3 regions of the Undibacterium sp. RTI2.2 genome follow, and region 1 is predicted to be linked to each of the others. Evidence: predicted binding sites of a transcription regulator. Region 1 holds the regulator's gene; each other region holds the start of a gene.
The links. Region 1 encodes FliA, which starts transcription of late flagellar genes. Its sites were predicted from a motif close to CTAAAGTTTNNNNNNNNNNNGCCGNTA; they were not measured.

Region 1 (10,928 bases):
CTATCTGGGTTGCAAAGAAGTGGTAGCGGTCTAATAGAAAGTCTAAATTTAATATACTCCCCACCATTTCTGATAAATATGCTCTATTGTCCAGTGATTACCTGGACAATAAAATATACCCGTGGAGAGTATATTTTCTTTCTCTAATTCCTCTTTAATGCATTCGCGTTTAATTCAACTATTTGAACGATAGATAAAAGCCATCGTTCTATCTCTGATTCCGCTCTTCAATATTGCTTGTTCTAATCACGCCATCGCTATTGCGCGTGCAGATCAAGAGTGCTTCGTCGCTTTTAAAAAAGCTGTCTTTTCTGAAAATCTAAGTTTACGTCACATCTCACTCGCTCCGTTTTTTTTGGTTTACTGAAATAGGGGGTAAATCGTCACTTGTTCGGCGCATCTACAGAATGCAACATCGCCAATAATCACACTTGTATAAATGTGTAATAGCAGCGTTTTGCTTGCTTCTTAGAAATAGATGGGAGTCGGTAATGGCCGAAGATAGCGATCTCGAAAGAACCGAACCGGCGTCGCCCAAGCGCTTAGAGCAGGCGCGTGAGGAGGGTGATGTCCCGCGCTCAAGAGAGTTGTCTACTTGCACGATCTTGCTTGCTGCGGGCGCTGGCTTGTGGATGTCCGGCGGTTCTTTAATCAGACAGTTGAATCATATGCTCATCGATGGATTATCGATGGAGCGAACTTTGGCGTTTGATCACGATATGTTGTTTTCTCACATCGGCATGATCTTGATGGATGTGTTGCTTGCTTTTGCTCCGCTAGGTGGTTTGTTGATGCTGGTTGCGATTGGATCTCCGTTACTAATCGGTGGCTGGCTTTTTAGTGCTAAAGCCTTGCAACCTAATTTTAGTCGTATGAATCCTTTGTCTGGTCTGACGAATATGATTTCGTCCAAGGCCGGTGTGGAGTTAGTTAAGGCAATTCTCAAAGCGCTGATTGTTGGAACGGTTGCTTGGATCGTCGTAATGAATCAAAAAGATGCCATCTTCGGCCTTGCTTCCGAGCCTTTGGCCGCTGGCAGCGCGCACATGGCAACCATGCTTGCGATCTGTTTTTTATCGATCGTCGGTGCCTTGGTATTGATTGCCGGAATTGATGTTCCATACCAAATGTGGAGTTATGCCAAAAAGCTCAAAATGACACATCAAGAGGTTATACAAGAATCAAAAGAAGCCAATGGTAATCCCCAGATTAAAGCCAAAATCCGCGCGCAACAGCGTGAAATGGCACGTCGCCGGATGATGTCAGAAGTGCCGACAGCGGATGTCGTGGTCACCAACCCAACGCATTATGCAGTCGCTTTAAAATATAAAGATGGTAGCAACGGTGCGCCAAGAGTGGTCGCCAAAGGCGCTGACGCCGTCGCTGCAAAAATTCGTGAATTGGCCGCTGAGAACAATATTCCTTTGCTGGAGGCACCACCGTTAGCACGTGCTTTGTTCAAGCACACAGAGTTAGGCGACGAAATCCCAGAAACACTTTACGCCGCCGTTGCAGAAGTGTTGGCTTACGTCTTCCAGTTAAAAACATTCCGTCAGCATGGTGGCCTCAGGCCGTCTGCGCCTTTCGATCTGGCAGTTCCTGCCGAACTTGATCCAAATAACGCTCCTCAACCAGCCAATACCGTCGGAGCTAATCCATGAATGGTTTTAAATTACCCGCTTGGATGAGCATATTTAGCAATAAGGCCATTGCTGCACCGATACTCATCATCATGATGTTGTCGATGATGATATTGCCGCTGCCCGCCTTTGTGCTCGATGTCTTTTTTAGCTTCAATATTGCCTTGGCAATCATTGTTTTGCTGACCAGCTTATACACCATCAAGCCACTAGATTTTATGGTGTTTCCAACCGTGTTATTGGTAAGCACGATGTTGCGCTTGTCACTCAACGTGGCATCAACCCGGGTAGTGTTGACCGAGGGGCATACTGGTCCAGATGCTGCCGGTAAAGTGATTGAGGCCTTTGGTCATTTTCTGATTGGCGGTAACTATACAGTTGGTATTGTGGTATTCGTTATTTTGACGATTATTAACTTTACTGTCGTTACCAAAGGTGCTGGCCGTATTGCGGAGGTCGGTGCCAGATTTGCATTGGATGCGATGCCTGGTAAGCAAATGGCGATTGATGCAGATTTAAATGCAGGTCTGATTGTAGAACAAGAAGCACGTCGTCGCCGTACCGAAGTCGCGCAAGAAGCTGAGTTTTATGGCGCGATGGACGGTGCTAGTAAGTATGTGCGTGGCGATGCCGTGGCAGGCATTATGGTCACTATCATCAATATTGTCGGTGGCTTAATTGTAGGTATGGTGCAGCATGATCTGGATTTTGCAACGGCGCTAAAAAACTATACTTTGCTGGCGATCGGTGATGGTTTGGTTGCGCAGATCCCATCACTGATTATTTCAACAGCAGCAGGTATCGTCGTATCTCGGGTTGCCAGTGATCAGGATATTGGCGGTCAACTGATAGGCCAATTATTCGCTAAACCACAGGTGCTGTTTATTACAGGTGGTATCGTTGGTGGAATGGGTCTGATTCCAGGTATGCCACATGTGGCTTTTTTATTGTTAGCCTTACTTTTGATCGGTGGCGGTTATTTATTAACCAAAAAATCGGATGTCGTCGCAAAGCCTGAAGAGCAAGTTGTAGCGCCAGTTGCGCCATCTGAAATGGAAGAAGCAACATGGCAAGACATCCTGCCAGTAGATACTTTAGGTTTAGAAGTTGGTTATCGCCTCATTCCTTTAGTTGATAAAGGGCAGGGCGGGGAGCTGCTTAGACGCATTAAAGGTATCCGCAAGAAGTTTGCGCAAGAGGTGGGGTTCTTGTCGCCTCCTGTGCATATCAGAGACAACTTAGAATTGAAACCGTCTGCTTATAGGATCACGCTCAAAGGTGTTGAGGTTGGCGTTGGTGAGGCAATTACTGGTCAGTATCTGGCGATTAATCCTGGCATGGTATCTGGTACCTTGCCGGGTCCGATTACTACAGATCCAGCGTTCGGATTGCCTGCAACCTGGATTGACGCTGCCATGCGCGAGCAAGCCCAGACGATGGGTTATACCGTAGTGGATGCCGGTACTGTCATTGCTACTCATCTCAACCATTTAATTACATCGCATGCGGCTGAATTGTTAGGTCGTCATGAAGTTCAGCAATTGATGGATCACCTTGCAAAAGATACGCCAAAGTTAGTCGAGGAATTGGTGCCCAAACTATTGCCACTCTCTATTTTGCAGAAGGTATTACAAAACCTCTTGATCGAGGGTGTGCACATCCGCGATATGCGCACCATTATCGAAACCTTGTCAGAGCATGGCATGCATACCCAAGACGCGAACGAGCTAACGACTTACGTTCGTATTGCATTAGGTCGTGCAATTGTGCAGCAGATATTCCCGTCCACCAATGAGTTGACTGTCATGACATTAGATAACCGGTTAGAACGTTTGCTGATGCAAGCATTGCAAACGAGTGGCTCTGATGGTGCTGGTATTGAGCCAGGATTGGCCGATACCTTGGCAACACAGACAGAGGCCGCAGCCAAGCATCAAGAGCAGATGGGTTTAGCGCCGGTTCTCTTAGTACCCGGTCCTTTAAGAGCGCTGTTGTCGCGTTTCTTGAGACGCACTTTGCCTCAGTTAAAAGTGTTATCGCAAGCAGAATTACCAGAAACAAAAACAATTAGAGTTACCGGCCTGGTTGGAGGGCAATTATGAACGTGAAGAAATTTTCAGCGAATACATCGCGCGAGGCAATTCGTATGGTGAAGGATGCACTCGGTTCGGATGCGGTCATTCTCTCTAACCGTAATGTCGATGGAAAAGTGGAAATACTGGCGATGACAGATGAGACGATGAGTTCAATTGCGACATCATCGGATTCGCGTACGATCCCAGAGATTGCGAAATTTCCACCACGGTTACAGCAGGCTGAACAGGGACGGCAAGCCAGCGAATCGCCTCTGTTCTCAAAATCTCAGCCACACGCCTTAGATAACTTAGTCAGTGGCGGTGAATTAGCCGACGTGATGACTGAAATCCGGTCTATGCGCAGTATGCTGGAAGCGCAGCTGGCGGAGATATCCTGGACGAATACCCAAAAGCGTCAACCTCAAAAAACAGAAGTAATGCGGGAGATGCTGGCAACGGGTTTCAGTGCAAGCTTGTCCCGTTATCTCGTCGATAAAATGCCAGATTCAGAAACTGTCGCTAGCAGCATGGATTGGATTAAAGCGGTCTTAAATCGCAATTTATCTACCATCAATAATGAGAGCGAAATCTTAGAAAAAGGCGGCGTTTATGCTTTGGTTGGCCCTACAGGCGTAGGCAAAACCACCACCACAGCAAAACTCGCTGCCCGCTGCGTGATGCGCCATGGCCCTGCCAAACTGGCATTGATTACGACGGATGGTTATCGTATTGGTGGCTACGAACAATTGCGTATTTACGGCAAAATATTAGGCGTGATGGTGCACTCGGTCAAAGATGAATCTGATTTACGAATTGCTTTGTCTGAACTAAAAAATAAACATACCGTATTAATCGATACGGTCGGCGTCAGCCAACGCGACAAAATGGTGACGGAGCAGGTTGCTATGTTGTCTGGTGCAGATGCCAATGTGAAACGCTTATTGTGTTTAAACGCGACCTCTACAGGCGAGACACTCAGTGAGGTCGTTCGGGCTTATCAGGGTAGCGGGTTGGCGGGATGTATTTTGACCAAGCTTGATGAGGCCGCGACTATCGGCGGCGTGTTAGATATCGCAATTCGTCAAAAGCTTCATATCTATTATCTCGCCAGTGGCCAGCGTGTGCCTGAGGATTTGCACATCGCAAACAAGCAGTACCTGGTTGATCGCGCATTCAAATTAAAACGAGAGACATCTGCCTATCGATTGCAAGATGAAGAGCTACCGATGGTGATGGCAAATGCGGCTATCGCCTCCGCCGCGAATACCAATAATGGTTTGAGGGAGGTGTCTTTTGGCTAGTTTTGATCAGGCAGAAGGCTTGCGCCGGATGTTAGAGGCGCCAAGACCTCGTGTGCTCACGTTTTTATCCGCTTTGCGTGACGAAGAAAAAAGTGGCATGCTTATTAATTTAGGTGCTTCTCTTGCGAGAAAAGGGCAGCAAGTCTTGATGGTTGACGCCAGATCTTCGGCCAATAGTATTGGCGCGTGGCTCAATGCAAATACCGAGCAGACCTTGTTGGACGTTGCAAGACAACGGCGTACAATGCAAGAGGCAGTAAAAATTGTATCAGCAGGCTTATCTGTGACGATGCTCTCAAAATATGCGACTGCATTGGCGCGACTGCCGGCCGAAAATACTAAGCGTTTATCCCGTGTTTTTGATGTTGCTGCAAACAGTGCGGACTTAGTCATTGTGGACAGCGAAATTGATGGCGATGATGCGTTCCCGCTAGCTTCATTTGAAGAGAGCGAAGTCGTAATACAAGTATCTGCCAATGCGGCCACGATTAAAGATGCTTATGGTTTGATTAAACGTGTCAATAACCGCGTAGGCCGTCGTTCTTATGGTATTTTAGTATCGGGTGTAACAGAACCGGAAGCACGATTGGTTTATACCAATATGGCACAAGCAGCTAGTCGATATTTAGCAGTACCTTTGCATTTTGTTGGCTACGTGCCAGAGGACGATCACATGAAAAAAGCAGCGCATTTAGGTCGTTCGGTGATTGATGCATTCCCATTGGCGGGTGCCTCTATTGCGTTTTCTCAATTAGCTGAGCGGCTTGCCTTGACCGCAAGATCAACAGCCCGCTCAACATTAGGTTTACATGGATTGCCAGAGTTAGGTATTCGTCTCGGAATTTGATTGATTATGTACACCGCTAGCGGAAAATCAGATAAAAATTCCCTACTTACGGAGCATGCTCCACTAGTGAAGCGACTCGCTTATCAATTAAAAGCGAGATTGCCCCCCAGCGTCGAAGTTGATGACTTAGTGCAGGCCGGTATGATAGGTCTGCTAGATGCCGTTAACCGTTATGAAGACAATCACGGCGCACAATTTGAAACCTATGCAGTGCAACGCATACGCGGTGCAATGCTGGATGAATTGCGCAGCAGTGATTGGCTGCCGCGTGGTGTGCGCCAAAACATGCGCAAAATTGAAAACGCAATGAACGCATTGCAGCAAAAATTAGGACGTCCACCGCTAGAAACGGAAGTTGCTAAGTTGCTGAAATTGAGTCTGGCCGAATACCAGGATTTGCTGGGTGAGAGTGGCGGACATCAACTCGTGTATTACGAAGATTTTCATGATGCAGATACCAAAGAGCATTTCCTCGATCATTACTGTAACGATCGTTCAGGCGATCCTTTAGAAGATCTTTTGCATGGCGATTTTCGTGATGCTGTGATCTTCGCGATTGATAGTTTGCCCGAGCGAGAAAAGCTACTCATGGGTTTGTATTACGAACAAGAGCTCAATTTAAAAGAGATAGGCGCCGTCATGGGCGTATCCGAATCCCGGATATCGCAACTTCATAGCCAGGCAGTAGCCCGACTCAGGGCTTCGTTAAGGGAGAAAGCGTGGACTGGGCTAGCCTAATTGGATTTATCTTAGTAGTTGTCGGCATCTTTTCAGGCCAGCTGATTGAGGGTGGACGCTTATCCTCCTTAGTGCAGCCTGCTGCGTTTGTTATCGTTGTCGTCGGCACGATTGGCGCTGTTTTGTTGCAAAGCCGGATGCCCACGTTTATCCGTGGCATAAAAATGCTACGGTGGATCATCTCCATGCCAATAGATACAAGTAAAAAAACTATACAAGAAGCCTTGATCTGGAGTGTTGTCGCACGTCGTGAGGGTTTCCTCAGTCTTGAGCGCTACATGGATTCTAGTAAAGATCAATTTATTAGCAAAGGCTTACGCCTGGTGATTGACGGTGTTGATCCATCCCGCTTAAAAGACATTCTTGACGTCGATATTTCTTTGTACGAGATGGAGCAAAGACAAGCAATAAAAATTTGGGAAGCCGCGGGAGGCTACTCGCCGACGATAGGAATCTTGGGGGCGGTACTCGGCTTAATCCATGTTATGGAGAATCTGACAGACCCAAGCAAACTCGGTAGTGGTATTGCAGTCGCTTTTGTCGCGACTATTTACGGTGTTGGATTAGCAAACCTACTTTTTCTACCCATTAGTAATAAGCTCAAAGAAATTATTCACCGGGAAGTTGTCCGGCGCGAGATGTTATCAGATATTTTTTATAGCATTGCTCTTGGTGATAGCCCTCGTGTAATCGAAGAGCGCCTGGCAAACCATAAAAATTAAATTGGTCATGAAGAGAAAGAAATACCAGGAAGAACATGATAACCATGACAGATGGTTAGTTTCTTACGCCGATTTCATCACCTTATTATTTGCTTTTTTTGTAGTGATGTACGCGATATCATCGGTCAACGAAGGCAAATATCGGGTGTTGTCTAATTCTCTTACGGGGGCATTCGGTAAAGCAGTTTTGGTGCAATCAGTAAAACGGGATATCGACGTTGAACCGACGATTAAGCTAGATCCTCTTCCCATCATCAGACCCAAAAATGCGGAACCATTACGCAAAGAACGTGAGCAAATGACTGGCATTGCACGCGATATTTTGGCCGTGCTGGAACCGTTGGTCAGAGAGGGGAAAGTACGCGTAACTCAGACTAGTCGCGGCGTAACGATAGAAATTAATGCTAGCGTGCTTTTTGCCCCTGGTGAAGCGAAGCTCAATGATGATTCAAACCAGGCATTAACGGCGATCGCTTCTGTATTGAAGTTAGATAGTCACGCAATTCAGGTCGAGGGATATACCGATAATCTTCCTATCAAAAATACTAATTTTCCCTCGAACTGGGAATTATCTGCTGTACGTGCAAGCACCGTAGTTCGATTGTTCACAGAAAATGGGGTCGATGAGAATCGAATGACTGCAGTTGGTCAGGGACCAAAAATGCCAGTTGGATCAAATGACACTATAGACGGCAGAGCGAGGAATCGACGCGTCACTGTCACTATCTTGGCTATTTTGCCGGAATCGGGTATTGATGTTCCGGTTACCTCTGCCGATAAAAGAACTAACTGAGCTTGTAATCTGCGTGTAATGTGTTAGTGCAAGTATAAGTGCAATACTAGTTATCAGCCTTGCACAAAAATACAGCTACGTGCTCGTTATATTTTACTTTTTTGCTAGGTAACGTGAAATACTGGATCAAATACTCATTCTCGATTAGACTATACTCACTATGAGTATAGTCTAGTCGTACAAATAATTATTAGGCGATAAGATATATTTGGAGGGTATGGTAGGGGAGTATATCAAGCTACCTAGTTTGTAAAACAATATATAGCTATCAAAAATTGTTATCTAATTGTGACTTTCGCAGACAAACCAGAGTTGACGCAGTAACTGTCGTTGGGTTCAATTAACCTGCAACGACACCACGACCCGTCATATTTTTGACAGTGGACTGACCATTAGGTCCGTACATTGATCCAGCGGGATTATTTTGTTGCAGTATATTTAATGCGTTTTGGTTGCGAGTGAATTGGCGGTTAATTAAAATGCCATTTGTGCGGTTATTTTCTTGCGCTTGCTCAGAAATTGTTAAAAGTGTTTTCCAGTAATTCGATGTTTCTACTTCTGCCGGAGCTTTTTCTAGTAATGCCTGCATGCCGGAATTATCTGAAGTGAATCCTAATTCTTTTAAGCTTGATGCGCGCAATTTTTCTAATTCTGACACTTTTGCTATTATGAGACTCTTGTTTTTAGTCAGATCAATTAGATCATTCACACGTGCTTCAACTAGCGCAGCTTGTTCCAATTTCAACAACTCAGATAATGATGTCATTTCTACGACTTCATCTTCAAGGCATTGATTTAATTGGAGTAGTTTTGCGCTGGAGAGGTTCATGATGATTGTTTTCTGGAGTTTAATAAATCTTTAACAGTCTCAAGCAAGCCATCAGCTACTTTTTCTGAGTTGACCTGGAAGCGTCCTTCAGAAATGGCGAGCTTAATTTCTTCCACTTTTTTTGTTGCAAACACACCGCTATTAGCCTGAGTATTTTGTAAAGCCTGCAATTGCGTCGACAGGGGCGAGATCTGCACCGTATGCGAAGGCGTCGTTGCTACCTCTGCTTTATCGGGCGAGCGATCAGTACGAACCTGAGTACCAGTTGGTACTGCCGGCGTACTTGGTAGTGCGTCATTAATTTTCACAGCGTTACCCTCTTTATTCGGATTTATATACATCTACGTTATGTATATCGGCTGCGTTATTTTAAACTTTAACCTTGAGTAAGGAAATATCGTTCCAAATGGTAATTTCCGATTCAATAGGTGACCTCAATGATCCCACCAGCTCTGGCTATTCCGCTAACTACTTGACCTGACATTGTCTTTGCTTTTGCTACTTGTCCTTCGCTGGCATTGTTTAATGCCTGTCCGTCAGTCGCCACTTGAAATCCTTTACCCGTACTGGTTACGCGCACGGATTGTCCTTGTTGCACTACCGGAGGATTTTTTAGTATGTCTCCTCTTAATGTAGTGCCAGACGTGACGGATGTCGTTATTGACCTGCCTATCGCTTGCTCTGGATTTGTCACAACACCATTTGGTAGGCTTGATAATTCTCCTTTGGTTTTGATTAGATCCGAGGCTGTCAGAACATGTCCTATCGCCAAAGATCCCGCAGTGACATAGTAATCGCCAGTAATTTGCACATTTGCTGTGAGATACACAATCCAAGGCGTTGGTTCTGCGCAGCGTACGCCTACCGTAATCTTGCCCCAAGGTTTACTTCCCTGAGGTAAAAATGGCAATAAATTAGGGCATGCAGCTAAGTTTAAGCGACTATCCAGTGGCCCAACGCTAATGCGCACATCGCCAGATTGGCCGGCGGACTGTGTTTTTAAAAAGTTTTCTGCTGCCTCTCTCACCGCCAAGGGATTTTGCTGAGCGTTGTTTGGCTCGGCAACGACTTGCGTGCTCAAGATTATGCTTAGGATGGCCAGCATTGATCTCGATATTAATCGCTTTTTCATTGGATTCTCGGTGGAAGCATTGAATCAAATTGTAGGTTTTATCTTGGAAAGTAAATCGAGGAATAGACGGTATTTTGGTCTTCTTTTTAGACGATTGGACTTGCCTTTACGGGGATAACATGCAAAGCATCAAAAACCGTTTAAACAGCCGCTGATATTGCTTTTACTTAAATTATCGCGTTGTTATCAAGCTAAAACTGGACTAAAGCAGATCGTAATTGGAGGGAATATGGCTAACAGAATCGACGATTATTTTCGTTTTCAAGAAACTGCGCTATCTGTCAGAGGGCAGCGTCAGCAATTGATTTCATCCAATATCGCTAACGCTGACACGCCCAATTATAAAGCGCGCGATATCGATTTTTCGTCCGCGATGAGTAATGCATTGAATAATGCAGCCACTTCAACATCGACTGGCGCTGCCGTCAACCAGAATGGCAATTTGGCTAATAATGCAATGAGCCAAACAGTAAATCAATCCTCAGCTGAGTTAATAAAAACATCTCCTAATCATCTTGACGGACAAAATAGTGCCGGCACTAGTCAGCTATTGTACCGAAACCCCGTACAGAGCAACGTGGACGGCAACACGGTAGATATGGATGTGGAGCGCAATCAATTCGCGGATAACTCTTTGCGTTATGAGGCTAGCCTTACTATGATTAATATGCAGATTCGCGGCATGTTGGCCGCTATCCAGGGGTAATTATGTCCTTATTCAATATTTTTAATGTCGCAGGTTCCGCCATGAGTGCCCAGGCACAGCGCTTGAATGTGGTGTCTAGTAATTTAGCCAACGCCGATAGCGTAACCAGCTCAAACGGTCAGCCCTATAAAGCCAAACAGGTCGT
Region 2 (10,928 bases), on a different contig from region 1:
GCTGAATTGACCGACACGACCAGCGCAAAACGATCATCCGTCAACTGCACGACGGAGCCGGGCGGGTAGATACCCATCATGCGGATAAACGCGGTTAAAGTCGGGGCATGAAATTGGAATTTATTTTGAGTAAAAATATGCGAAAGCGCCTCATGCGGCGTAATCGCCAGCGCCGGATTGCCAGGGTTGCATAAATTATCGTAACGATTGACCAGCGCGACAATCCGCGCCAGTGGCGATATTTTGTCGGCAAGAATATGGCTAGGGTAACCGCTGCCATCCGCGAACTCATGATGTTGCGCGATTAATAGCGTCGCGTTAGTAGATAAACCTAATTTGCGACCGATTGTCACTCCATGTAGTACATGGTCTTGATATAACTGGCGTTCGGCATGGGTAAAATGATCCTCCGGCCAGCGCAGGCGGTCTGGTAATTCCATCTTGCCGATATCATGCAGTAGCGCACCAATGCCCAGCTCCAGCATGTCGGCTTTATCCAGATGCAAAGCCTTGCCTAACAACAGCGAGATGATGGTCACATTGATAGAATGCAGCGAGGTTCTTTCGCCCGCTTTTTCTGACAATAGCCGGATTGCCGCTTCGCCTTCACCCAGCACTTCACCCAGAAAACTACGCACCAGAGCCTCAGTATGTTCTCGCGCAAGATGGGGCTGCGCGTGGATAGTATCGGTGACATGTTTAAAAGTTTGCGATGCCTGTAAAAACTGTCGCTCACAGGCAACCAGACTGGATTGTTGGTTAGCGAGCAGATCACGCCTTTTACGGCTTTTGGCTAGCTTGCTGGAATCGGCTAACTCTTTGGCGCTAGGTCTTGGCGTTATTAGCTGATCGCTATGTGCGGTTTGAGGCAAACGTGGCTCGGGCGTACTTTTGGTAGGGGCATAACGAATGCGTTCCAGACCCAAGGAATGCAAAGTGGCAATTTGTTCATTACTCCGGATCTCAAAACTACTGACCGGAAAAGGGTGATCCATCCATCCAATATCGAGATAAACAAACATCCCGATTTTTAGTTCGGACAGGTCAATAAATTGTGTATGAATGTCAGTCATAAAGCGCCTCGCTAAATACCTTGATTCATGAGCTGTTTTTGTATAAATAATACTAGTAACACGGCATTTCTTAAAAATCCATCTTTTTCAACGTTTGTGTTAAGGAAACACAAAAAAGCAAAATACTTGTAGTTTTATTAGCAATAAAACTTTTCCAAGTGGAAAACAAATGAGTTCAAAGGCGTAAAGTAAAAAAACGATTTCGCCCACGTTCTGCGCCCCGGCATCATACATTTTTTGCCTGCACATCAGTCATCATTGAACTTACTCAGTCCCCTCATTATCAGCAACAATGTGCTCGTATGGCGCATTAATATATCCAAAATAAATTATATACTCATAGTGTGTATATTTTAAGTGCCCATATATTTACTGAATATTATGGAATTTTCTATAAAAATAATGGGGAGTATATAGAAACGATCTACTATTTAATCGCAAAAAAATCTCTGGGCACGCTTAGACAAAGCTAAGTGCGCCGGTTAAATCACCCGGTGGCAATGCGCCTCGCTCTGCAAACGCAATATTGCGTAGCTTCAATCCTTCCAGCAAAGGCAAGTCATGCAAGCGCGTGATAAACCTCAGGATGGATGTCGTATCATAAAAGCTGTGATCAACATTTGCCTTCTTCACATAAGGTGAAACCAAGATCGCCGGAATGCGGGAACCTGGCCCCCAGCGATCACCTTTGGGTGGTGCGACGTGATCCCACCAGCCGCCGTTTTCATCAAAAGTAATGACTACCAGCATGTCTTTCCATTGCGGACTTTTTTTCAGATGCTCGATGACATTGGCAACATGCTGATCACCGGATTCAATATCCGAGTAACCCGCATGCATATTGAGATTACCTTGCGGTTTATAGAAAGTGACAGCAGGCAGTTTTCCGGCAATCACGTCGGCTAAAAATTTATTAGAAATGGGACTATCGCCTAAGCCACCGTCGCGCAGATGTTCTGCCCGTGAAGCGCTTCCCGGTGCGAATTGTTTAAAGTAATTGAATGGCTGATGGTGGTATTGGAAATTAGGTTTTTCTCCACCACCTTTATACTCCAGCGCAACTTGCCATGCGCCACCGTACCAGGCCCAGCTAACGCCTTTTTGTGACAGCAAATCACCAATGGTATTGTAAGTTTGTGGCGGCAAAGTACTCGGGTCTTGCGGATCAGCCACCGCCGTGTCACCGCCTGGCGCGGGTTTGATATAGCTAGGCTGGTACGGCGGCGCCATGGTGTTCACCGCGTAGCCGTCTGGCGTAATCGCACCATCGTTGACAAACTTTGGCCTGCCGTTTAAGGCGGACGCGGGACTATCTTTGTCCACCGCCAATCTGCTGCCGGTAATGCCATCTTCGGTGACGGCGATCTTCTTTTTGGCAGGCGTGTTGGGCGCATCAAAATATTCTGGGGTGCGACCAGAAATTAAGAATTGATGGTTTAAATAAGAGCCACCAAATGCCGCCATAAAGAAGTTGTCGCACAAGGTATATTGCTGGGCGATTTTCCAGAGATCGAGATTTTTATGGGTCTCGCCATAATGTCCCATCGTCAAGCCGCCAGAATCTGCCCAGGCAACAAACTGGTCGTTTTTACCGCCATTGATTTGCATCTGGTTTTGGTAAAACAAATGCCACAGGTCGCGGGTGATCACTGATTCTGGCAGAGGTAAACCCTCCGCATCTTTTAAAGGGAATGGCGCGTTCGGCAAGCCGCTGATTTTGTCTTCTGCGATCAGGTATTGCTTGCCGCCCAGATTTTGCCCCCGCTGCACCATGCCACCCCAGACCTTGGGCAAACTTGGCAAAATCGAGCCGTCTCTGTCCTTTTGCGTAAAAGTCGCAGCAGGGACATCGGACAAAGCCTGACGTACCCCAGGGAAATTACCAAACAAATTATTGAAGCTACGATTCTCCAGATAAATCACGACCACATTTTTGATATGCGCCTTGAGTTTGGTATCCAGGGAACCTGCCACGATCCTGGTCGTTTTTTTGGTCACTGCATCGGCCATCATCGGAAGGCTGCCAACGACACCCGCCGCGGCCGCACCTTGCAATAAGCGCCGACGAGAAGGATCGGTGGGAAGATCGGTATGATCGGTCGCGGTCGCAGTTGAGGCGGGTTTGTCTGACATTTCTATTCCTGAGATTGATCGGTCAATGTTGTTGCAAAAATGAACTGAGAATGGTGTAGCGCTTAAGGCAGCAGGTGAAGAAAATTCTATGCAGCAATATAGCATTTTAGGATGATCAACGCAGCGATGTAAGCTGGCGAAATAAGTGATATCGGCTTATATAAATTGGTAGTGTTAGCAGGTTTTTGTTTGTCTAAACGCTGCGATTATATGAATTCCAACTATGCGATGACTGCGAGTAATGCACACACGATGGCTCACCAGATAATCGTTACCATTTATTACATAATAACCGTTAAATATTGCTGCTTACACCTAGGTTGCATTTTGGTATTAAGGCACACTGATTTGTAAGCGCCAGCTTGTTTTTACTTGCCTGGCGGTCACAATCATTTATATGATTGGACTAACGGGACTCTGCTATAACTAGATAAATCACAACCACAATCACCACCACCGCACTCAGATTTTTTATAGACATGGAGAAGAGCATGACGTTTTCAAATTTAAAAGTAGGTGCCCGGTTGGGACTAGGTTTTGGTTTGGTACTGTTGTTGCTCGCCATACTCACGATGGTAGGTTTGTCGCGTTTGTCCAGCTTGAATGACGATATCAACGCCACCAACGAGGAGCGTTTGCCGAAATTAATGACGGCGAATAATTGGATTTTCCGTTTGATGGAAACCGCGCGTCATACCCGCAATATGCTGATCCTTGAGGGACAAGACAAAATTAAGGTAGAAGTCGATGCCGTCATGGATGACAAGCGGGCGCGTAAAGAATATCTGGATCAATTGCAAAAAACTGTCACCGCCACGGATGAGAAGGCGATGCTGCAAACCGTGATCGAGACCCGTTTAGCTTATGTCCCGTCCGAGGATGACTTCTTAAAGCTAGTCAGCGCGGGCGATACCGCAGGAGCTAAAGAACTACTGTTAAAAAGCATGCGACCAGCGTAGGTAGCATATGTCGTCGCACTACAAAAATTTGTTGAATTTGAAAATAACAGCGTCATCAAAGCAGGCAAACAATCTATTGAGGATTATAAAAGTGGTCGCACGCTGATTATCAGTCTAGGCATACTCGCCTTGTTGTTAGGCGTTGCAGGCGCATGGTTTATTACCGTTAGTATTACCCGTCCACTGGCGGAAGCGGTGGGCATTGCCAAGCTGATTTCATCGAATGATCTGACGGGTCGTATAGATGTCGTTACGAAAGACGAAACAGGCCAACTACTACAAGCTTTAAAAGAAATGAATGCCAGCTTACAAAATATTGTCGGTCAGGTGCGGGCAGGTACAGAGTCGATTGCGACTGGCTCCAGCCAAATCGCATCGGGCAATCTGGATTTGTCTTCGCGCACAGAGCAGCAAGCCAGTTCGCTGGAAGAAACCGCATCTTCGATGGAAGAATTGACCTCGACCGTTAAACAAAATAGCGACAACGCAAGGCAAGCCAACGTGCTGGCCGTATCTGCCTCTGACGTGGCGGTGAAAGGGGGCGAGGTGGTGGCGAAAGTCGTTTCAACGATGGGGTCCATCAATGACTCCGCCAAGAAAATTGTCGACATCATCGGCGTGATTGACAGTATCGCTTTTCAGACGAATATTCTGGCCTTAAATGCCGCGGTGGAAGCCGCCAGAGCCGGCGAACAAGGGCGCGGCTTTGCGGTCGTCGCCAGCGAGGTGCGCAACCTGGCACAACGCTCAGCTGGTGCCGCTAAAGAAATCAAAACCTTGATCGGTGATTCCGTCGAGAAGATAGAAACCGGCAGCGTCCTGGTTAGTCAAGCCGGTACCACTATGGACGAGATCGTCGCCAGTGTTAAGCGGGTCACAGATATCATGGGCGAGATCACCTCCGCGGGGCAAGAGCAAGAGAGTGGTATTCAGCAGATCAACCAGGCCATCACTGAGATGGATACCGTTACCCAACAAAACGCGTCATTAGTAGAAGAAGCGGCGGCCGCAGCCGAAGCACTTCAAGATCAAGCTAGCAGTCTGGCGCAGCTGGTGAGTGTGTTTAAACTGGACGGCATGCAAGCACAAAATACCAAACCCAAACTGGCTAACGTAGTACCAGCGAAAGCAGTGACAAGAGCGGCAACTCTAGCACCGAAGAAAGCATCGAATGTCACCAAGATCAGCAACCCTGCGAAAACCCGACAAGTCGCAAAAGAGCCCGCTGGCAAGGCAGATGATTGGGAAGAATTTTAACTTGATGTAGAGAATTTCAGAAACTGCGAGAATAGACCAAAGGCTAACGCGGCTCTTACTGAGTCTCGTTAGCTTTTTTTATAGGCATTAGAAGCGCGATTACTGTTTTTTACCGGAAGAATTTAGGCGAATTTCCCCGGCTTGCGTGGTGATTTGGGCGGTGCTTTGCCGCCATCTGCTACGCGTCTAGGGGCTGCACTTGATGACTTAAAAGCAGACTTAGATTCGGGTTTGGATTCAGATTTAAATCCTGACTTCGCAGCAGGTTTGTCTGCCGCATAAGCAGTTTTCTTTGCTGCCGGTTTTGGAAAAGTCTCTGGTCCGTCACCGCTTGCTTCGCTGATGTCTAACTGCTTGCCTGCGACCCACACAGTTTTCAGATGCTTTAAGATTTCTTTCGGCATGCCTTGTGGTAAATCGATCAGGCTGTAACTATCAAAAATATCGATACGACCGATCAGTTTGGCTTCTACCCCAGATTCATTGGCGATGGCACCGACGATATTGCTCGGTGTGACTGCATGCTCACGACCGACTTCAATACGATAGCTTTGCACGGGTAATTGCACTTTGGCCGGACGATCTTTTTTGGATTTGGCTGGACGATCCGCGGCATCACCAAAACGCTCGGCAAGATTCTCTTCTTTCTTGTCGGCATAGGCTGCGCGCTCGACGGCAGCGGTGAGTTTGCTGTCGGGTGTTGCGCGTGGCTTAGTTGGTTTTTCATACGCTGGTTTTTCGTATGCTGCATTTGCGCTGTTGCCACTATTACCGCCAACACCACGATCAGCACTGATGCGTAATTGCTGACCTGCGACGCGAACCGATTTTAAATGGTCTAACAAATCTTTCGGTAAATCTTCTGGCAAATCCAAGACACTGTAATCGTCATAGATTTCAATACGTCCGATATGTTTAGAATCGATATTCGCTTCGTTGGCAATCGCACCGACGATATTGCCGGGCTTTACGCCATGCGCATGGCCGACCTCAATACGGAAGGTTTTCATACCAGCATCGGCCGGACGTTCTACACGTTCTCTTGGCGCGAAACTTGGGCGTGCCGCTCTGTCGTTGCGGTCACCCCGGTCGCCTCTATCGCCTCTGTCGCCTCTGTCACCACGATCACTACGCTCAAATTGATTGGTGCGGCTTGCGCGTTCGTTGTTCCAGGTATCGTCGCTGGCTGGGCGCTTATTCTTATCGAGTAAAAGCGGTTCGTTACCACGAGCCATTTTTGCCAGCGCCGCTGCAATTTCTATCGCGGGGACATTATTTTCACGCTCGTAGTCTTCAATCACGGATTGGAATAAAGCCAAATCGCCGGAGGCCAGAGTCAGACTGATTTGTTCTTTAAAACGAGCAATCCGCACATCATTCACCGCCTGGATAGTCGGCAACTCTAATGGTGAAATTAACTGGCGGGTAGAACGCTCTATCGATTTCAACAAACCTTTTTCACGCGGGGTGATGAACAAAATTGCCTCACCGCTACGGCCTGCGCGACCAGTACGACCAATACGGTGGGTATAGCTTTCCGGATCATGTGGCACGTCGTAATTAATCACATGACTAATACGCTCTACGTCCAGACCACGGGCGGCAACGTCGGTGGCAACCAGGATATCGATCTTGCCATCTTTGAGTTGTTGAATCGTGCGTTCGCGTTGCTGTTGTTGTACGTCACCGTTGATTGCGGCAACCGAGAAGCCTCTTGCCTCCAGCTTGCTTGCCAATTCTTCCGTACCCAATTTGGTGCGCGAAAAAATGATCATGCCGTCAAAGGTTTCTGCCTCCAAAATACGGGTCAAGGCATCCAGCTTGTGCATGCCGCTAACCAGCCAATAGCGTTGGCGGATATTGTCGGCGGTACCGGTTTTGGCGGCGACGGTAATCTCTGCCGGATTGTCCAGATAAGTTTGGGCAATGCGCTTAATCGCGGATGGCATCGTGGCAGAGAATAAGGCCGTCTGACGAGTTTCTGGTGTCTCTTGCAAAATACGTTCTACGTCATCAATAAAACCCATGCGTAACATCTCATCGGCCTCATCCAATACCAAAGTTTTAAGCTTGGATAAATCCAGCGATCCCTTATCCAGATGATCAATCACGCGACCAGGTGTGCCAACTACCACATGCACGCCACGACGCAATGCGGACAATTGCGGGCCATAACTCTGGCCGCCATAAATTGGCAAGACATGGAAACCCGGAATATGCGTGGCATAACGCTGGAAGGCTTCTGCCACCTGAATCGCTAATTCGCGGGTCGGTGCCAGCACCAAAGCTTGTGGCGTCGTTTGCTTGATATCAATGCGCGACAAAATCGGCAACGCAAACGCTGCGGTTTTACCCGTACCTGTCTGTGCCTGACCCAATACATCACGATTTGCCAGCAGCGGCGGAATCGTCGCAGCCTGGATCGGTGATGGGGATTCGTAACCGACATCTTTTAAAGCGCGTAACAGCGGTTCGCTTAGATGCAAATCAGAAAATAAGGGGATTGGGGTATCGGACATAGTGCTCTCAGTTCTTATCAGGGCTAGCTCCGCGAATGCGCAGCCATATGAGGCGTAGTTTACTCTTTTGTGAGAGCGGCGGGGCTGAGTTTGTGTGGATGAGGGAGTATGGCTTGAATTGGTTTGAATTGATTTAAATAGATTTAGCCGATCAGATGGTCAACCAGTATGAGCAAATGTCAGCAAACATGACAAAAGTGCATGCACCTCTATTCTGCTACTGCAGCGTTTCCGTAACGCTGCTTTACGCTGGTGATTACACCAGAAATACTACTTGAACTCCTCCCTAAATTAATACTCCCCTTATGTATATTTAAGTTGTCCATACATTTACAAGCACGTAAGCCGATTTTTTAAAAAATGACGGGGAGTATATTCATATCAGCATGGTAATCGATTTGTAAAATCACAAAATCAGATTGCAAACCCGAAAACTAGCACGCTAGATTCTGCACGGCATCGCTGAGTAGACAATATTTTGCTTAGACCTAAAAATAAGCTCAACTTTTCGGAAAACTGACCGATAAACCTAGTAATCCATCATTCCATCCTAAGCTAGAAAATTGCGTTTTGTAGGGACGAAGTTGCATTGATGTAGCAAATGAAGTGGCGCATACAGCGGCACAAATCAGGTTTGTAGTATTTATTTAGTATTGGAAATGATATGAGTATCAGTCAAATAACAGGTAGCGGCAACGCCGTCTCCAGTGCGCCTGTGCCAGTGCTACAAACCGTTGCACCTGCTGCAAAATCTGCAAATGCCACGACTGTCGCCGCGACCAGCAGCACCGACAATCAAGCCGCCTCCACCGCGCCGGTCAGTAACGCGGAGCTGAAAAAATCGGTTGATGCGATTAATAACTTTATCAACTCTGACAATAGTGTCAATTTCAGTATTGATAATGACTCTGGAAAAGTCGTCATCAAGATCGTTGATTCTCAAACCAACACGGTATTACGACAAATTCCGTCAGTAGAAGTATTGGCAGTGGCAAAAGATCTGGCTAAATTGCAGGGACTCTTAATCAACGATAAAGCGTAAACCAGCGCTAAACATCCGCCCCCTCACAAACGCTAGGATCAACGCTAGCACCAACGCAAGCCTAAACCTTGTCGGCTAAACCTACAACACGAAACCGCCTACACTAAACAGCCTGCCACGCGCAGGCTGGTTCAAAAGCTGATTTGCACCTGGCAACAACTCTCCCACCATCCTCTTCTGCCGTATTTTCTGTTGATTTTTGATTTGAGCTTAGAAAAAGCACTTATTCTTTGCTTGGACTTTTCTATTTTGATTGATAATTAAATCTAGATTTCCATTGGAACAGCGCATGCCGTCTAAGTTTTTGCGAACTGGTAGCAGCCTAATGGAAAATCTGAGTTAAAACTAAGTTCCGACCTCACAACTGAGAAAAAGCATGCAAAAGATGTCTGCAGATTCGCTTGATCTACCCGATTCGCTTGACCCTGCTGATCCGCTTGCGTGGCAAGAATTCCGTTCGCAAGCGCACCGCATGCTGGACGATATTTTGGGTTATGCAGAGCACATCCGCGATCGCCCGGTCTGGCAGCCAATTCCAGCAGCGACGCGTGAGCAGTTTCGGCAAAACTTGCCGGTGCATGGCAGCGAACTGACCGATGTACACCAAACGTTTATGCAAAATGTACTGCCCTATGCAGTGGGCAATACGCATCCCGGCTTTATGGGTTGGGTACATGGTGGTGGCACACCGGTAGGAACGGTAGCAGAAATGTTAGCCGCCGGCCTTAACGCCAATCTCGGTGGCCGCGACCAGATACCGCTGGAAGTAGAACGCCAGGTTGTGCAGTGGATGCGCGAATTATTCAGCTTCCCAGATACCGCCAGCGGCTTATTTGTCACTGGTACCTCAATGGCAAATTTGATTGCGGTGCTCGTCGCCAGAACTGGTGTACTGGGCACGGAGATTCGTCATACGGGCATCGCTGCCAGCCCGAAACGTCTGGTTGCCTACACGTCTGCAGGGGCGCATGGTTGCATCGCGCAAGCCATGGATTTGTCTGGTCTTGGCATGAACGCTTTGCGACAAATACCGATGAACGCCGATTTTCAATGTGATATTGCCGCGCTAAAAACCGCCATTGCAGCTGATCGCCAGGCCGGATTCACTCCGTTTTTTATTGCTGGTACTGCAGGTACCGTCGATGTTGGTGCGGTGGATGATTTAGTAGCACTGGCCGATCTCGCACAAAGCGAAAATCTTTGGTTCCACGTCGATGGTGCCTATGGTGCGCTGGCGATGTTGGCCCCCGATATTGCTCCGCGATTGACGGGAATACAGCGCGCAGATTCGATCGCATTTGATTTCCACAAGTGGGGGCAAGTGCCGTATGACGCCGGTTTTATTCTGGTGCGTGACGGTGCGGCGCACTACGATACCTTCGCCACGCCAGCCAGTTATTTGCGACGCGAAGCCAAAGGCATGGCGGCAGGTTCGCCCTGGCCTTGTGATTTTGGTCCTGATTTATCACGTGGATTCAGGGCACTTAAAACCTGGTTCACGATTCAAGTGTACGGCGCAGAGCGACTAGGTCAGGTGATTTCTACCACCTGTAAATTAGCGCAGTATATGCGGCAGCAGATAGAAGCCAAGCCGGGGCTAGAACTACTAGCCCCGGTGTCGTTGAATATTGTTTGTTTTCGCTACCACGGTGCTAAGCTTGATCTCGATGTGGCAGACGGAAGTAATACCGACAAAAGTAATATTGATCAGATTAATGCGAAGATTGTCGTTGCCATCCAGGAGTCCGGCATTGCAGCGCCTTCCACCACCATCATCAACGGCCAACTGGCCATCCGCGCAGCGATTGTTAATCATCGCACTCGTGAAATAGATGTCGATGCACTCATCACAGCAGCGATACGGTTTGGTAACTCACTTGCAGCATCTAACGCGAATTAATACCACTAAATACTCTCTAATTTTGAATCAGATCAGCGAAAAATT
Region 3 (10,928 bases), on a different contig from region 1:
TTGCTCTCAAAGTTTGTACTTGCGAGGAGCAATCATTCTCCAATTTAGCCAATAAATCCCAATCACCTATTCGGGCAGCGTTAAGCATTTGGTCCGTTATATGGGCAACATTTTCGTAAATCGACATCATTTTCATGCTATCCATTTGCATCAAGCCTCAAGAAATTTGGATGAGCGAGGAGCAAGTGCATCTACCTGCTGTGGCAGCCTGACTGTTTCTGATTCGGCAGTTGCCGCTAATGGAGCGATTGCTTCCCAGGTAGTTTTTAAATCGCGAAGTAAATCGCGTACTTCAATTAATATTTCTGCTTTATTTTTTAAATTAGCAACTAATAACTGATTGCCCATATAGGCATAAAGTGAGTCGAGACTGAGAGCAATTTCACCACCGACTTTTTTATCCAGACTTGCGCGCAGACCATTTTCGATAATCGAAATTGCTTTGGAAATGGATTGACCTTTAGCGGCAATATTACCCGCTTCAAGATTTTGCAATGCATTAGAAATGGCCGTGATCGCACCGTCAAACAGCATGACAATCAGTGTATGTGGACTGGCTGCAATGACACCAGTTTCCATTCCAACTTTTGCGTAGGCATTAGCACCGCGAGTCTGTGATGAGCCAAACATAATGGTAGATTCCTCTTTTGAGCTTCGATTTATACGTTGAATTGTTTTTGTTAATCAAAAAAATTCGCGTAGTAATTATTTTGAGCTGCCTGTTAGTGCCGATAACTGCTGGGTTAAAAATGTACTGGTGCTATTTAAACTGCTAATGATCGAATCCAAGGCTGTAAATTGGGCGCGGTAACGCGCTTCGATATCGATCAGGCGACTGTTCAGATCGTCTGTTTGTTTGCTGAGATCTTTCAGACTTCGATTGACGCCATCAGTGGAGCTTGCGATCGTTCCTGAGCTTCCCAAAAATCCATTCAGCAGACTGGTCAATTTGCTGGCATATCCAATCGAATAATTGACGGTGCCTCTATCGCCAACCGAACCACCTGCTACCAGTATTTTTAGCCCCTCAGTATTCGTCCCGACCACACCAGTCAAGGTTTGCCCTGATCCGCTGACTTGCGAGCCATTAAGAGTGCCAGCAACGTCTAACCCTGCCGTACCAGTTAATTGTGTTCCAGTGAGACTAGCGGCTCCGGTACCGGTACCGTCCGCTATTGCCACATTAGACGCTGAACCATAATTAGTCGATTGCAATATTAATTGCCCGCTATTATTGATACTCGCTTTGACAGTTGATCCGATGGCCGAAAATGCTGATGTAGTATTGATGGCTGTTTGCACAGCGGTAGCTAATTGCGCAGGCGTATAACTACCTGCAGGTATGGCAACACTGGCATTCAGATTATTTAACGTTACGCTCAGAGTTGTACTTGGATCAATCGTCGTTGTGGCTGGCAAAGCAAGATCGCCCGTCAAGCTGCCTTGAGTAGCAAGTTGAGTGACGTTCAGCGCATAAGTCCCTGCTTTTGTCGCAGAGGTAGAACCTGCAACACTAGTCAAACTATCGCTGGTCTTACCGATAGAAGCGAACAAACCTCCTACATCGCTAAAATTATTCGTCAATGCAGTGCTTAACTTTGTAGAGTCAAGTGATAAAGAACCATCTTTTTGGAACGACACGCCGATTTGGGATAATGTAGTTAAGCCACCACCCAAGCCGTTGACTGAGGCAGACAGGGAGTTACGGATTTGATTTTGAACACTTTGAGTTGTCGAGTCGCCCAATAGCAGGCCACCTTTTTGTGTGCTGCTATTGTAGGCGGTAAGACTGGTAATTGTTGCATTGAGAGCGTTATATGCTTGTACGAAACTATTGACGCCATTTTGTACCGAACCTGAGTTAGTCGTTACCGAAACTGTTGTTGATCCTACTTTGGTTAAGTTGAGAGTAACACCCGGTAGTGAACTAGTGACTGTATTTGCCGCGCTGGTGATATTTATCCCATTGACTTTCAGGTTGGCATTTTGAGCATTACTGATTTCAGTAAAATTTTGCGTTCCCGACGGGTCATAATTAAGTAGATTGGCTATCGTAGCATCACCGGTTGAACTAATTTTTAAGCTGGAAGCTACACCGGTTTTGCTTGAGTTGAGTACCAAGTGGTAAGGCGTCGCGCTACCATCACCAACAATCGATGCCGTGACACCTACGCCAGCCGTATTGATCGCATCGCGGATGCCTTGCAGCGAATTGTTCGTGCTATCAATAGTAATGGTACCCGTTGTTTGAGTTGTATCTTGTGCAAACGTCGCACCACTGTAGGTGCCGTTGGTAGCAGTGCCAGTGATCGTACCAAGCTGGAACGACACCGTGGTTGATGCGCCTGTTCCAATTGCGTCTGAAGAACTAGCCTGACCCACGCTGGAAATACTTTGACTTTGTGCCAGCTGACTTATCGCGATATTATATGTCCCAGCTGTAGCTGATGCAGCAGCGGTCGCAGATATAATCGTAGAGTCGCTTGATGTGGCAGTCAAAGACTGAAATACAGATGGCTTGCTTAAATTTGACACTGCACTTTGGAATGAGCTTAGCGCACTGTTCAGAGTGCCATAGGCAGAAACTTTGGCTTGGTAACTCGCTTGTTTAGTTGCCAAGCTGGTTAACGGCTGACTTTCCACTTGCATCAGCTTACTTACAAGTGAATTAACATCAAGGCCTGAGCCTATACCCGTGGATTGAATGGACACCTGATTCCCCTTTACAAGAAACTACTATATCTAGTTATCGGCAAAAGCAAACCAGACTTTAGAAGGGGATTTACCTGCCTATTTCAAAACTGAACGTTTTTAGCATTTCAGGCGCTTTGTTTGATCAATAGTCCCTGAAGTTTATCCAGAGACTTAGAAATTTCCAGCACTTCCTCATTTGGTATCTGGCGCAGAACTTGTTTGGTCTGCTGATCAATGAGTTTGACCACAACATGCTTAGAGTCTGGATCAATACTAAATTCTAAGCCTTGTGAACTAGATTGAAGTGATTTATTAATATCTTTCACCGCAGCCTCAACCTGTTCTCTGGTTGCTTGCGTTTTGCCCGCAGGAGTAACTGCTAGTGATGTATCTAGCGGCGTTGCTGCCTTGGCATTAGATGTCGGGGCGATGTTGCCAGATGGGGGACGATCTGAGACAGTTTGCCCTGATGGTAGTTGATTACCAGTCGAAAGAGCATCCATGATTGTTTCCTTTAAGTAAAATTCCCCTGGTCAAAAAATGACCAGGGGATTGCACTTTTCAATGAAGAGTTAAACCCCTGCCATTGATTAACGCAACAGAGCCAACACACCCTGTGGCAAGGCATTTGCCTGTGCCAAGATCGCTGTACCTGCTTGTTGCAATACTTGACCACGTGTCAAGTTAGCAGTTTCAGCAGCGAAGTCAGTATCCTGAATACGGCTACGGGAAGTAGTCAAATTCTCTGCCGTTGTTTGCAAGCTGCTGACAGCAGAGGCAAAACGGTTTTGATACGCACCCAAGGACGCACGTGAGCTATTGACCGATGCCAGAGCAGCATCAATGGTTGCCAAAGCAGACGTTGCACCCGATGCTGTGGTCAAATCCAGTGAAGAGAGGCCTGCGCCTGCCGTTGCTGTTGCCGCTGTGTTACCAGCAGTTAAGCCAGACGCTGTGGCACCAGCTCCAGCTACTGTCGTCGTACCTACTGCAAGACCAGTATTTGCAAGGGTTGCATTACCTTTTGTCGTAACAGTAAATCCAGCGCTTTGGGCTCCGGCAAGAGTTAAAACACCTCCTGTATTAGTGGCGGTAACACCAGTTTGTGATGTCTTGGCATTAATTGCAGCAGCTATTAATACACCTTGCGCTGTAGCAGTTGCAGCAGTGCCAACGGTGCCAATATCGACACCGTTGATATTGATGTCGCCTGCGCTAAGTGAGAAGTTAGTTCCGGTGATGGTTGTGCCACTTGTTGTACCTGTTCCACCATTTGCTAATGTAATACCAGCAGAGCTTGTCGATGACAACGATACTGTACCAACGGTTGTTTTAATACCAGCTGTTGCAGCAGCAATGCCTGTTGTTAAACCGGTGTTAGTATCGTTGGCGCCAGCGTTGGCAGATTTTGTGATGGTAATATTTCTAGCATCTGATGCGGTTAGTGATACGGCGCCTGTCGTGCTGTCAAAGGTTGCTGTTACACCAGTCTGGCTAGTTTTTGAATTGACTGCAGCGGTTACTTGAGCACCGCGTTCTGCGACAGAGCCTGCCGCCGCGAGTGCGCCAATATCGACACCATTGATTTTGATATCACCAGCGGCGATTGCGGCAGTAGCACTAGTTGCAGTGCCTGTCACAGTCGTTGCATTCGCACTGGCAGTAACACCAGTTTGACCGCTTACCGCATTAATTGCAGCGGCCTTTGCAATGGCGCTACCACTGGAGTTTGCACTGGATACGCCATCAGAGCTAGTTGCGCCAACGTTAAAGCCGTTAATGGCCAGATCGCCGGAGTTAAGGCCCCCAATCGCGTTAGTGCTGCCAGCAAGTGTTGTAGAGTAACTAGAGTTAGAACCTACGCCTAAAGAGGAAGAATTAGCGCTGGCGATGGATGCGATGTTGATCTGATCGTTTGATGTACCGTTTGCACCAACTTGGAAGCCTTGTGATGTAAAGCTACCATCAAGTAAGTGCACGCCGTTGAAGTTAGAAGAGCCAGCAACACGGTTGATTTCAGAAATCAGCTGGTTGGATTCATTATTAATGGCAGCACGGTCAGATGCGCTGTTAGAACCGTTGGCTGCCTGAACAGCAAGGTCACGAATACGTTGTAAGTTATTGCCGATTTGCGTTAAGTCGCCCTCAGCCGTTTGCGCTAAAGAGATACCATCATTCGCATTACGAACCGCTTGGTTCAAACCACCGATTTGCGATGTCAGACGTTGAGAAATTGCCAAGCCCGCAGCATCGTCTTTTGCACTGTTAATACGTAAGCCTGATGACAAACGTTGCAAGGAAGTCGCGAGGGAGTTTTGGGACGTTGTCAAATTGCGTTGCGCATTGAGCGATGCAATATTGGTATTAATATATGAAGCCATGGTGATACTCCTTACCTAAGTTATTTGAACTGGCGAGTGGCCTTAAACTTTGGTCTGTCTTGTTAAGACTACAGGACCGCCGTTGTTATCAGGTATCGGACGGATGCTTAAAAAGTTTAATGAATTTCCCCAAGTAAATATTTTATTTAGGGTGTAAAGTTTTATTTGCTCGCCCGCTAGTCGGCATCAATTCGAATTACTTGAGGGTGAAAATGATCTTATTTTCAAGATGAATTTTCTATAAATTTTGCTAATCTTCATCTAAATAATTCTGCTGACGATGCATTTAGGCGTTTTGGAAAGTTAAACCAAAGTTCGCTGCCTTAGCTTTAATATCAATTTGCCATTGTTAATGTTAATACTGACCATTTATTAGAATTTGTATAAGACAGTCCGGCGATGACAATATTATTGTGTCATCGAGAACTTAGCTAATTCACTTAAATTTATTGCTGATGTTTATCCCCGTAATTTAATACTCTATGGGTGTATTAAAAGTTGTCTAGGTATTAATTGGTCTATAAGGTGTATTTTAAGAAAATAGTGGGGGAGTATCTGTGGATTGAGCAGTCGCCATTAGTAATTGCGAACACATGCAGCGACGCAAATTCACTTATATCTTACGGTGGCTATTAATTATTCGGTAGCTTTACTGAGCATCATTTTTTCACTGGTATAAAAGGAAATCAAACGTGAGCCAAGTCTTGTCATGAGTAGTGAAAATGAAGTGGAGCTTAGTGAACTCACTTCGCCTGAGCAAGCTTTAGCTCAAGCGCTAGATCAACTAATGGCAATGGCACAGCAGTGCAGGCAAAGCGGTAATCTTTTGAAGGCGGAGGAGTGCTATGAGCTGATCTTGACGCATGCGCCCGAGCATGCAGACGCCAATTTCCAGGCCGGGCAATTGAAGCTTTTGCAAGACGATCAACTTAATGCGCTGGCTTATTTTGAGCGCGCTATCCAGGCGTCTCCGGCGACTGGCTCATATTGGTCGTCCTATATCGCAATTTTAAAGTCATTAGGTGAAGAGAGTGTTGTCGCTGAGGCGCTGAACTTGCGGGCGCATTTTTTAAGAGATACCACTGATCACCTGACTGCCTCTGAGTCAGATCAAAAAACGGATAACGATCCGCCAATAGCAGATAATCTGCCGAATTTGTATATCCCAAAGACGCGACCTCTGACTTCAAAAAAATCCTTCATTCCGTCTGAAGGAGTGGGTCAGCTCGTTCATTTGTACGAGAAAGGTATTTATTCAGAAGTGGAGCGTCTGGCACGCAAGCTGACAAAAAAAAATCCAAGGCATGGGTTAGCCTGGCGCTTTTTAGGGATTGCTTTGCTGGAGCTTGAGCGCAAAGAGGCATCTTTAGTTGCCATGCAACAAGCAGTACGCATTTTGCCCAATGATCCGATTGCGCATTTTAATTTGGCTCTCGGGTATGCGAAAATGAATAATTTCTCTTCAGCCGAACAGCATTACCAACAAGCGATCAATTTGAATCCTGCGATGTTGGAGGCATACAATAATTTAGGTAATTTACTCGCTGCACTATCCAAGTTCGATGAGGCGGAGTCTTGTTTTCGGGCTTTAATTCAATACAAGCCAGAGTTTGCTTTAGCACATCTCAATTTGGCTAATGTGCTGAAACAAAGCGAACGTTTGCAGGAAGCAAAAGCGGAAGCGATGCTGGCATTAAAGCTAGCACCAGACATGGCAGAGGCGCACAATTCTCTGGGAGGAGTTCTGCATCTCTTAGAAGAATTAGATCTAGCATCAGATCATCTGCAACGAGCTATTGCGCTGAAGCCAGATTTTGCCTCGGCTTACAATAACTTAGGTACGGTGTATCTAGAAAAACGTCGGTATTTAGATGCCCAAGATTGTTTTAGAAAAGCCTTGATTCATAATCCTAAAATGAGCGCTGCTTGCCGATGCTTAGGCGTCGTAGGCACTTTATTAGCAGAACCGATAGAGGAATCAGAACAATTTCTTCGAAGGGCGTTAGAGCTCGATCCCAAGGATCACTACGCAAATACTGCTTTGTTATTCTTGCTCAGTGAGGCGACTCATGTCACTCCAACCGCATTGTTTGCGGAGCATTTGCGTTTTGGTGAGCGTTTTGAATCGAGTCTGATATCAACCTGGTCAAAACATGCTAATGATAAAAACAGTGATCGTCCTCTAAGAGTCGGCTTTGTTTCGGGTGATTTTTACAATCATGCCGTTGCTACCTTTATTAGTCCGATCTTGGAGCACCTGCACAAGTACCAGTCTCTTGAGTTACACGCTTACTATAATAATGATGAAGATGATAAAGATACCGCCAAGTTGAAATTCTACTTTCATCAATGGAAAAAAATACACCTGAAGAGTGACGATTGGACATTTAAACAAATTGTTGCCGACAAAATCGATATTTTAATAGATCTGTCAGGGCACACATCGTTAAACAGATTGACATTATTTGCCCGCAAGCCCGCACCAATTCAGATAAGCTGGATTGGTTATCCAGGCACGACCGGTTTGCGTGCGATGGATTATTTTGTGACGGATCGATTCTGCTTGCCGTCTGAACAATTTGATCATCTTTTTTCGGAGAAATTAGTGCGACTACCTGCGATTGCTCCGTTTTCTCCGTCGCCTGAATCTCCAGAAGTAAATGATTTACCTGCGTTAACAAACGGTTATGTCACTTTTGGGAGCTTTAATCGAATCGGGAAAATAACGGATGATGTGATTCAAGTATGGTCAAACTTATTAAACGTAGTGCCATCTAGTAAGTTGTTTTTGGGCGCTATGCCACAAGACGCCAGTTTTCAGCATTTGATTGATGCTTTCTCTAGCAGAGGGATTTCTCGCGATCGGTTAAGCTTTTTTGGCCGGTGCGGGATGACTTTGTATCTTAAACAATTGCAAAAGATTGATATTTGCCTGGATACTTTTCCCTACAATGGTGGGACAACCACCCTCCACGGACTCTGGATGGGCGTACCGACATTAACCAAGGCGGGTTCTACCGTGTCTGCGCGGACAGGTATTGGACTTTTATCTCATGTTGGTTTACAGCGATGCGCCGTATCTAATGATGAAGAATTCGTTAAAGAGGGTGTGTATTGGGTTGAACATTTGGACGAATTGGCGCAACTAAGAGCATCTTTAAGGGATAGGATGAGAAACTCACCGTTGATTAAGCCTGAGCTTATCGCCGCAGGTCTCGACCGGGCGATGCAAATAATGTGGCAGAGATGGTGCAAGGGCTTAGCTGCAGAATCTTTTGTCGTTGAGGAAGCAGAATTGAATGTCGCAAAAAAATGGAGTAGTTATGAGTGACTTCACGCCACCACGCCCAATTTATGTTACGCAACCTCTGCTGCCACCACTAGCGGAATTTATGCCGTACCTAGAGCAAATTTGGGCGAATAAAATTTTGACTAATGGTGGACCTTTTCATCAGCAATTAGAGCAAGAGCTATGTGATTATCTCGGTGTAAAACACTTGTGTCTGTTTGCAAATGGCACGTTGGCGTTATTAACTGCCTTGCAGGCATTGCGAATTTGCGGGGAGGTAATTACTACGCCTTACTCGTTTGTAGCGACGGCACACTCCTTGTTGTGGCATGGGATTAAACCTGTTTTTGTCGATATTGATCCGGTTAGTCTTAATATGAATCCAGACAAGATCGAAGCAGCAATTACAACCTCAACTACTGCGATTATGCCAGTGCATTGCTATGGACATCCTTGCGATGTAGACCGGATACAAAAGATCGCAGACGACTATAATTTAAAAGTAATTTACGACGCGGCTCACAGTTTTGGGGTCCAATGTAAAGGCGGTAGCGTATTGAATTATGGTGATTTGTCAGTCTTGAGTTTTCATGCGACTAAGGTTTTTAATACGTTTGAGGGTGGCGCTATTATTTGTCCCGATGCAAAAACCAAAAATCGGATTGATCATCTGAAAAATTTTGGTTTCGTTGATGAATTAACCGTAGTGGCCTCAGGTATCAACGGCAAGATGAGTGAGATCAATGCTGCGTTTGGCTTGTTGCAACTAAAAAGTATCGATGATGCGCTGCAACAGCGCAAGGAAGTCGATAGAGCTTATCGGCGCGGGCTGGTAGGTATTGCTGGTATCCATTGCGTACCTGACGCTGGTGAGGACATTGCTAATTATTCGTATTTTCCAATTTTGGTTCAGCAAGACTATCCGCTGAAAAGAGATGAGCTATATCAAAAATTGCGTGATTCCGGAATTTATGCGCGACGTTATTTTTATCCGCTGATCAGCGAATTTCCAATGTATCGTAGTATCCCTTCTGCCCTGCATACTAATCTACCAGTTGCCAGCAAGGCTGCCAGTGAGGTGATTTGTTTACCGATTTACCCTGATCTGAATTTGTCTCAAATTGAGCGGATTATTGATCTGATTAAAAGTTGATGATCAGCTTATGAAAACAATCATCTACGGAAATGGGGCGATCGCAAAATTAGTTTTTTCATACGCGCGTCATAGTATGAATATTGCAGGTTTTACAGTGGACGATATTTGTATTGCTGATAATACGGATAGTTTTTTAGGTTTACCCCTAGTTCCATTTACTCGCGTAGAAGAGCAATTTGCACCCGATCATTACAACATGATCATGGCAATGGGCTTCGTCGATATGAATGCTCTGCGCGAAAAAAAATATCTGGAAGCGATCCACAAAGGCTATGTATTTACCAGCTTTATCCATGCTTCAGTAACCAAGCACGACGATGTGATTATTGAGGATAATTGCGTGATTCTCGATCATGTTTCTATTCACCCCGGATGTAGAATCAAGCAAGGTACTTTTATTTCAAGCAATGTCAATATCGGACACGACTGCAATGTGGATGAATTTAACTGGATCAATTCTGGTGTTGCGATTGCTGGCGGATGTCGTATCGGGCAAGCTTGTTTTTTTGGTGTTAATTCCTCTGTAGGTCATGGCGTGCACATCGGGGCTAGAAATTTTATCGCTGCAAACACGCTGATCAATAAAAGTACAGAAAACGATCAGGTGTATTTGTCAGAAGCGGGTCAGCTTTTAAAATTAAAAAGTCAATCATTTCTTAAATTTAGCCAATTACTTGGTTGATTGAATTGATTTGGACGATTACAGCGCTGGGAGGGTGCTTTGCTCCAAACGGATATTGAAGAGTCAGCGACAGCCAAAATTGCGCCCTTATTTTTTAGTTATGCCAAGAGCACACCCGAAAAACAAGCGATTTGGTGTGAGGGCGAGACAATAAGCTACCGACAATTAAGTGAATTAGTTTGTCGCTGGTCGCATGGAATGTTGACCAATGATGTTAAGCGAGGTGATCATATTGGAGTGATCTTGCCTAACTGCATTGAGTTTGTCGCATTGATGTTGGTCGCCGCGGATCTTGGTGCAGTATTAGTACCTTTAAACACGTCGTTGACGCCGAATGCAGCGCGACGAGCTTTTGATGCGGCGGAGGTAAAACATGTAGTGTCAAACGCTAGCTTATTGCGAGCATTATTTGATCCCACGAATGCACCAGAATCCACATTAAATTGGCTGGAAATAGATGGATTGTGGTTGAGTGTTGACACTGCCATTAACCATGCGAAACAACTAAGTCATGTGCTGGACAGTATTCCAGTGGAGGTACAGCCAAACAATTTAGCGCTAGCGGAAGATGCCTTTATTCTCACGATGACATCTGGTTCTACGGGTGATCCCAAGCCCATTGTGTTGACTCAGCGGACTAAATTTAATCGTGCCTCTGCTGCAATTGCGATCTATGGTGTGACAAAAGAGGACAAGACATTAGCCGCTACGCCGCTCTATCACTCT

Region 2: a site for FliA is predicted at 8,441-8,467, ahead of QN395_RS09315 (flagellar protein FlaG). Genes of this name have one in related genera too.
Region 3: a site for FliA is predicted at 2,748-2,774, ahead of fliD (flagellar filament capping protein FliD). Genes of this name have one in related genera too.

The regions. Positions count from the first base shown of each region.
Region 1 is NZ_JASJXN010000019.1:11,483-22,410, forward strand. It holds gene flhB (flagellar biosynthesis protein FlhB) at 492-1,661, shown strand; gene flhA (flagellar biosynthesis protein FlhA) at 1,658-3,742, shown strand; gene flhF (flagellar biosynthesis protein FlhF) at 3,739-5,016, shown strand; gene QN395_RS11975 (MinD/ParA family ATP-binding protein) at 5,009-5,863, shown strand; gene QN395_RS11980 (RNA polymerase sigma factor FliA) at 5,870-6,601, shown strand; gene QN395_RS11985 (flagellar motor protein) at 6,583-7,323, shown strand; gene motD (flagellar motor protein MotD) at 7,331-8,116, shown strand; gene QN395_RS11995 (flagellar protein FlgN) at 8,457-8,945, opposite strand; gene flgM (flagellar biosynthesis anti-sigma factor FlgM) at 8,942-9,253, opposite strand; gene flgA (flagellar basal body P-ring formation chaperone FlgA) at 9,367-10,026, opposite strand; gene flgB (flagellar basal body rod protein FlgB) at 10,307-10,783, shown strand; gene flgC (flagellar basal body rod protein FlgC) at 10,786-10,928, shown strand, end outside.
Region 2 is NZ_JASJXN010000013.1:79,225-90,152, reverse strand. It holds gene QN395_RS09340 (HD-GYP domain-containing protein) at 1-1,073, opposite strand, end outside; gene QN395_RS09335 (acid phosphatase) at 1,533-3,206, opposite strand; gene QN395_RS09330 (MCP four helix bundle domain-containing protein) at 3,698-4,165, shown strand; gene QN395_RS09325 (methyl-accepting chemotaxis protein) at 4,295-5,422, shown strand; gene QN395_RS09320 (DEAD/DEAH box helicase) at 5,545-7,941, opposite strand; gene QN395_RS09315 (flagellar protein FlaG) at 8,606-8,983, shown strand; gene QN395_RS09310 (pyridoxal phosphate-dependent decarboxylase family protein) at 9,360-10,883, shown strand.
Region 3 is NZ_JASJXN010000002.1:37,964-48,891, reverse strand. It holds gene QN395_RS01325 (flagellar protein FliT) at 1-145, opposite strand, end outside; gene fliS (flagellar export chaperone FliS) at 151-630, opposite strand; gene fliD (flagellar filament capping protein FliD) at 706-2,712, opposite strand; gene QN395_RS01310 (flagellar protein FlaG) at 2,820-3,197, opposite strand; gene QN395_RS01305 (flagellin) at 3,285-5,075, opposite strand; gene QN395_RS01300 (tetratricopeptide repeat protein) at 5,785-8,406, shown strand; gene QN395_RS01295 (DegT/DnrJ/EryC1/StrS family aminotransferase) at 8,399-9,517, shown strand; gene QN395_RS01290 (acetyltransferase) at 9,528-10,202, shown strand; gene QN395_RS01285 (class I adenylate-forming enzyme family protein) at 10,242-10,928, shown strand, end outside.